One region of the Pseudomonas sp. RT4P38 genome, then DNA from elsewhere that is predicted to be linked to it. Evidence: predicted binding sites of a transcription regulator. Region 1 holds the regulator's gene; each other region holds the start of a gene.
The links. Region 1 encodes FliA, which starts transcription of late flagellar genes. Its sites were predicted from a motif close to CTAAAGTTTNNNNNNNNNNNGCCGNTAA; they were not measured.
Positions count from the first base shown of each region.

Region 1 (2,264 bases):
GTAAGACAAGGTAAAGAAAATTCATGGGCAGCATGCATCCCGTACAGGTGATCGCGGTGACCGGCGGCAAAGGTGGCGTCGGGAAAACTAACGTGTCAGTGAACTTGTCCCTGGCTCTAGCTGAGCTCGGCCGGCGCGTCATGCTGCTGGACGCCGATCTGGGGCTGGCGAACGTCGACGTCCTGCTGGGACTGACACCCAAACGTACGTTGGCCGACGTGATCGAAGGCCGCTGCGAGCTGCGCGACGTTCTGTTGCAGGGCCCTGGCGGCATCCGCATCGTCCCGGCCGCGTCCGGCACTCAAAGCATGGTTCACCTGAGCCCGGCCCAACACGCCGGCCTGATCCAGGCGTTCAGCGACATCGGCGATAACCTCGACGTATTGGTGATCGACACCGCTGCGGGCATTGGTGAGTCGGTAGTCAGTTTCGTTCGCGCAGCGCAAGAAGTCTTGCTGGTGGTCTGCGACGAACCGACCTCGATCACTGACGCCTACGCACTGATCAAATTGCTTAACCGCGATTACGGCATGAACCGCTTCCGTGTCCTTGCCAACATGGCCCAGAGCCCGCAGGAAGGTCGCAACCTGTTCGCCAAGTTGACCAAGGTCACAGATCGCTTCCTCGACGTCGCCTTACAATACGTCGGCGCGGTGCCTTACGACGAAAGCGTGCGTAAGGCTGTGCAGAAGCAGCGCGCCGTCTATGAAGCCTTCCCGCGGTCCAAGTGCTCCCTGGCGTTCAAGGCCATTGCACAAAAGGTCGATACCTGGCCGCTGCCTGCCAACCCGCGTGGGCACCTGGAGTTTTTTGTCGAGCGCCTCGTGCAACAAACGGCAGGACCGGTGTTATGACAGCCAGCGGCTACAACCTCTACAAGAATTCGGCACGTGACGCGCAGTACGAGCTGATCGAGCGTTACGCGCCACTGGTTAAACGCATTGCCTACCACTTGCTGGCGCGTCTGCCGGCCAGTGTCCAGGTCGAAGACCTGATTCAGGCCGGCATGATCGGCCTGCTTGAAGTGTCGACCAAATACGACGCCAGCAAAGGCGCGAGTTTCGAGACGTACGCGGGCATTCGAATCCGCGGCGCGATGCTCGATGAAGTACGCAAAGGGGACTGGGCGCCACGTTCGGTCCACCGCAATACCCGGATGGTCAGCGACGCCATTCGCTCGATTGAAGCTAAAACCGGTCGTGACGCTAAAGATCACGAGGTTGCGGCCGAACTCCAATTGAGTCTCGACGATTATTACGGGATTTTGAACGACACCCTGGGCAGCCGGTTATTCAGTTTCGACGATCTGTTGCAGGACGGCGAACACGAAGGGCTGCACGAGGATGGCGCCAGTGCTCATCTGGAGCCGTCGCGCGATCTGGAAGATGAACGCTTCCAGAGGGCACTGGCGGATGCGATTGCCAATTTGCCGGAGCGTGAGCGACTGGTGTTGGCGCTGTATTACGACGAAGAGTTGAATCTCAAGGAAATCGGTGAAGTCCTGGGGGTTAGCGAATCTCGGGTCAGCCAGTTACACAGCCAGTGCGCGGCCCGTTTGCGGGGGCGTTTGGGGGAGTGGCGAGCGCGCTGAAGGCAGTGTGGGGACACTGCGAACGCGGCTGGTGGGGTGTTGAACCGCACGGGTCCCGATCTGTTGTGCTCCAGACAGTCATTGAGTGCTTTGCCGGATTGATTGAAATGGCGCGTCCAGGTGCTGGGCGCGTTTAAGACTGCTTGGAGGTCGAATTGAACAAGAACATGAAAATCCTCATCGTTGATGACTTCTCAACGATGCGGCGGATCATAAAAAACCTGTTGCGTGACCTTGGGTTCACCAACACGGTCGAGGCCGACGATGGCACTACTGCCATTCCGGTTCTCAACAGCGGCAGCATCGACTTTCTGGTAACAGACTGGAACATGCCCGGCATGACCGGTATCGACCTGCTGCGCCACGTGCGTGCCGATGAAAAGCTCAAGCACCTGCCGGTGCTGATGGTGACCGCTGAAGCCAAGCGCGAGCAGATCATCGAGGCAGCCCAGGCCGGTGTTAACGGCTATGTGGTCAAACCCTTCACGGCCCAGGCGTTAAAAGAAAAAATCGAGAAGATTTTCGAACGCATCGGTTGATGTGCGAAGCCACTGCGCCACGGGGGAGCTATGGAGCATAACGAATCTTCACAGGGCGATTTCGAGTCGACCCTGAAAAAACACGCTGTCGAACTGGTCGAAAGTCTTGAAAAAGGCAGGTTCGGCGACGCCGT
Region 1 is NZ_CM142703.1:2,015,054-2,017,317, forward strand. It holds gene fleN (flagellar synthesis regulator FleN) at 24-854, shown strand; gene fliA (RNA polymerase sigma factor FliA) at 851-1,591, shown strand; gene ACYZT7_RS09335 (chemotaxis response regulator CheY) at 1,759-2,130, shown strand; gene ACYZT7_RS09340 (protein phosphatase CheZ) at 2,161-2,264, shown strand, end outside.

Region 2 (2,264 bases), 1.2 Mb from region 1:
CAGCAGGATCACCATCGGGATTTGAAGCAGGCTCAGCGTGCTGAGCACGTCGTCGCGCTGGGCGGTGATCAGCTTGGTCGGCAAGGCCGTGGCGAGGAACCAGGGTGTGCCTTCAATCGGACGCATGAAGAAAGTATTGGGTTCGCCGTTGTCGTCGAATTCGACACGCTGCGACTGGTCACGGTTTTGCAGGCCGGCCTTCACCTGAGCGGCGAATGGCGAGTTGCCGGCCAATTCACTGATGTTCTTCAGTACGATCGGCCCGCTGATGCGCGAGCTGTTGCTGATGATCTTGCCGTCGGCCTCGACGATCAGCATTTCGGCGCCGAGGTCTTTTTCCTTGCGCGCGATCAGGTCATTGAAGAAGCCCAGGGTCACGTCGATGGTCGAGACACCGTAGGCCGCGCCATTCTTCTGGATTGCCATGGCGCAGTTGGTGCGCGGCTCGGCGCTGGCGTCATCTTTATAAGCAGCTGCCCAGGCGCATTGGCCGCGTGGGGTCTGCATGCCACCCTTGTACCAGGTCTGGTCGTAATAGTTGGGCGCGACATCGCTGTTCCAGTACGTGTTAACGACCAATTTTCCCGAGGCATCGCGGTGCCAGAAGGTGCTGAACTTGTTGCGTCCGGCTTCACGCTGACCGGGCAGTGGCCAGATGCCGCCGCCGAAGACTTTCAATTCACCGTACTGGTCGACTAACCCCGGCAGAACGCTGTCGATGGCCGCACTGTCGAGCAGGGGAATGGTCTGGGTGATGCTGCGCTGTTGCGCCTGAACCTTGTTTAATTCGCCCTGGATTTGCTCGGCGACTTCGGCGATGCGGTTGAGGGCCACTTGTTCTTCGGTGTGGCGCAGCTTGGGTGCGACCAACTGGCTGATGCCGACCACTGTCAGCACGGACAACAGCAGAATGAACAGGACCAGAAATAGCGTGTAACGAGCCTGAATGGTACGGAATGCGGGCATGGGACCGGTCCTTGTGCAGCGTTCTTGTTGTGATTATTGGTATGGAATTTAGGCGCTTTCAGGGCTATCGGCTTGGGAAAGCCGAGCTTTAGGTACGATAGTGCAAGAACGGCGTGAGGTGACGGGTGGCGCGCCGTGAAAGGTGTCGTAGTGGATACACACTAACTAACCAACGTGTACGTAGTACTTGTACAAGGAACGTTTTATGGTCGCCTTACACAGACGTGTGCATCAGGTAGCCCAGTCGGGAGTTCGGTCATGACTATCGGCTATACCGGGGCCTGGACGGCAAAGGCAGGTTTGCTGGTCAAGGAACCCGGATGCGAAATTCAACGCAGGGAAACCGACGCGGTGTTCAGCGTTGCGCGCAACCGGGTAATGACTTTCATCGAAAAGACTCAAGCGGCTGAGCAAGCGCTGTCCTGTGGGGCGTTGCTGCTGAGGGTGTTGCCGTTTTGCTGTAAGTCGTCATGCAACCGTTGCATGTGCGGGCAATGCAGTTCGAGGTGCCGAGGCTCGGCCCCTCGATGAAACAGCGCGAACCACCCTTGACTGTATTGCGTGGGCATCAGCCCGGTGAAGGTGAAACCGAGGGCCGACAAACTGCTTAAATCCTCGGCAAAGTGCCAGGACAGTTCGAGTTTGGCCGAGATCAACCAACGCCTGGGCAGGTGCCGAATTTGATCCAGAAGATGTTTGTTCAAGCGATGAATGAGTATTTCGAACCGTTCATGGTGTTGTTCGATTTGCACAGGCAGAGGGAGGCAAGTCGCCATGCCCTGGTGAGTGCCAAATACTGAACAAAGGTACTGCATGAACGCTCGGCAACTCTCGGGCCATGGGGTATCGGGGAGCGGGCGTTCATGTCCTTCATTCATGTGACAACCCAGCACCATGGTTTCCCGCAACGGTTCAGTGAGTGGCGACGCAATGTAGTCGGGAAGCAAACCAGTGCTATGGAAGCCGATTTTTTCTGCCATGCGTTGAGTGTACGGATGGTGGGTCACTTGCTTGATCGAGAGGCTTTTTAGTTTCAAGGATTCTGAAAGCTCGATGAGTTGCGAGCCAAGAAGCGTCGCGACGTTTTGCCCTTGAGCGGCTGGATGCACCGCCATGAGCGCCAGTTCAGCGGTTAATGAAAGCGCATCGAGGCACAACGCCGCGTGTCCCAGGACGTGCTTGTCGTCCACCGCAACGACGGATTGCCAGCGGCCCTCGGTATTGTGCTGATTGATCATCGTCGGCAAGTAAATATCTGGCCTGGCGTAATGATCGCCGTAGATCTCTCGAAATAACTG
Region 2 is NZ_CM142703.1:3,256,515-3,258,778, forward strand. It holds gene ACYZT7_RS15125 (methyl-accepting chemotaxis protein) at 1-966, opposite strand, end outside; gene ACYZT7_RS15130 (GNAT family N-acetyltransferase) at 1,365-2,264, opposite strand, start outside.
Region 2: a site for FliA is predicted at 1,031-1,058, ahead of ACYZT7_RS15125 (methyl-accepting chemotaxis protein). Genes of this name have one in related genera too.

Region 3 (2,264 bases), 3.3 Mb from region 1:
GCCATCATATTGCCAGCATATTACGCGTCTTGATAGTGCGCGCGTTTCAGCAGGCTCAAGCCTGACTGAGCGGGCGTGGCTTCGCAAGCATGGAGGTTGATCCGCGTGCATCATAGAGCGCTGGCGGCTCGCCGCCGTTGAGGATTTTCAGCTGATTGGACGTCGCGGCCTGTTGCACCAGAATCGACTGGCCATTTTTGATGTTGGCCGCCTGGCACTGCGCCAGAAGATCGGTCAGCACATCGCTCTGCTCCAGTAACTGATCGCCAATGCTCGAATGGCTGGCGAGTTGCTCCAGGCCGTTGCGGTTGGTCGGCAGGTTGAGGCTAGCGAGGATTTCACTGCGCTTGCGGCCATGCTGATCGAGCAAAATGATCAATGCCTGTTTCTGCGCCAGAATCTCTTCGAGCAGTGGCATGTCACGACCGTGCAAGGCGAGGGACTCGGTTTGCAGTAACTCCAGCAAATGCTGTGCTGGAGCAAAATCGTCAGTGATCAGTTGCAGTAAATTAGAGTCGTGCATGGCGGGCCTTGGGTTTTAAGCGTCCAAAAGCCTGGCGCGGGCCTTGGCCTAGCGCTGGGCTTCGAAGTTGAGCAGTTTGTTGGCTACACGGTTGCTGTCGACTTTGTAGCTGCCATCGGCAATCGCTGCTTTCAACTCGGCCACGCGGGCGTTGTTGACGGCAGGCTGATCGCGCAGCTTGTCAGTGACCTTCTGCAACTGTTGAGCCTCATTGCTGAGATGTACCGATTCCCCGCTTTTGACGGTACTGGCCTGTTCGGCCGGGGTATTCAGCGGCGCGGATTTGCCGGCTTCGGCGGTTTCCTTCGCGGTGCTGGTACGTGTACTGCCGGTAAGTGACGAGGAACTGTTCAAACGGCTGAAATCGATGACCATGATAAAAAAACCTCTGGGTATTTGGACGCTTGCCATGTTTTCGGCCATACCCGGAAAAACTTTAGGCCCAGTTATCAATGAGCTTGCGCGCGTCAGCGCTTGCCCTGCATAGGGCACAGTCTAGGGAACAGTCGAGCGGCGCGCCAGTGTTCTACATGGCCACTTCCACTTGGCCGGGCGCGGTGACTTGCGCCTTGATGACCCGCTGGGAGTTGAGGTTTTTCACCCGAATCTGTTCGCGCAAGCCGCCGTTGGACAGCGCTTCACCCGGCATGCGCACGCTGAGCGTACCGCTGCGGGCGGTAATCACCACCTGGTCGCCCTTGCTGATGACTTCTGCCTGTTCCATGTGCACCAGGGTCATGACCTGGTCGGCGACCATTGGTCGGGTAAGTTTCTGCCCGATCGCCTGGTCGACAGAAGTCAGGTAACCCTGGTTGATCAGGCTGATGTCGCGCTCGCGCAAGGTCACATCGTCGGGCTCGACGATTCCGGCGCGTCGCAGCGGGCGGGTGGTGGTCACAATGTCGCGAAAAAGGCGCACCTGAGCGGGTACGAACACCGTCCAGGGCGACGCGCCCTCGCAGCGAACCTTGACGGTAACGCGGCCCAGCGGCTTGGCCGGACTCTCCAGAGTGGCTGTCAATTCCTTGTCGCACATAGGCATGCGCAGGCGTGGATCGAGCTGGTTGACCTGGATTTCGTACCGGCCTTGCGTTTGACTGGTCGCCAGATAGTCTTCTACGGTGAATTCAAGAAAGCCCTGGGTGACGCCGATAAGCATGTCAGGCAAGGTAACCGCGTCAGCAAGGGCAGGGCTGCCAGCGTTGAACAGGCAAACGGCTGACATCGCGCACATTAATGTGCGGGCGTTTGATGTCAGGCGTCGGAAAAATGTCGGTTCTGTGTTCATAAGCGTTAAAAAGCAAGCGCCGTGCCGTTTAGTGATGAATGCGCGTCGCAACACACTTAAGTGTTGGTGTAGGAGTCTGTGCATGGCTGGTGTAATGGATGCGGTAAACCAGCGCACGCAACTGGTAGGGCAGAATCGCCTTGAGCTGTTGTTGTTCCGTCTTGACGGTCAGCAGCTGTATGGGATCAACGTGTTCAAGGTTCGGGAGGTGCTGCAATGCCCCAAACTGACGCTGATGCCAAAATCCAGTCCTGTCGTGTGCGGTGTGGCAAGTATTCGGGGGGCGACCATTCCGATTCTTGATCTGGCGATGGCGACCGGTTCCGGTGCGCTGAAAGATCAAAGCAATCCCTTCGTGATCATCACGGAGTACAACACCAAGACCCAGGGTTTCCTGGTGCGATCGGTGGAACGCATCGTCAATATGAATTGGGAGGAGATTCATCCGCCACC
Region 3 is NZ_CM142703.1:5,310,797-5,313,060, reverse strand. It holds gene ACYZT7_RS24635 (flagella synthesis protein FlgN) at 56-523, opposite strand; gene flgM (flagellar biosynthesis anti-sigma factor FlgM) at 572-898, opposite strand; gene flgA (flagellar basal body P-ring formation chaperone FlgA) at 1,050-1,811, opposite strand; gene ACYZT7_RS24620 (chemotaxis protein CheV) at 1,894-2,264, shown strand, end outside.
Region 3: a site for FliA is predicted at 936-963, ahead of flgM (flagellar biosynthesis anti-sigma factor FlgM). Genes of this name have one in related genera too.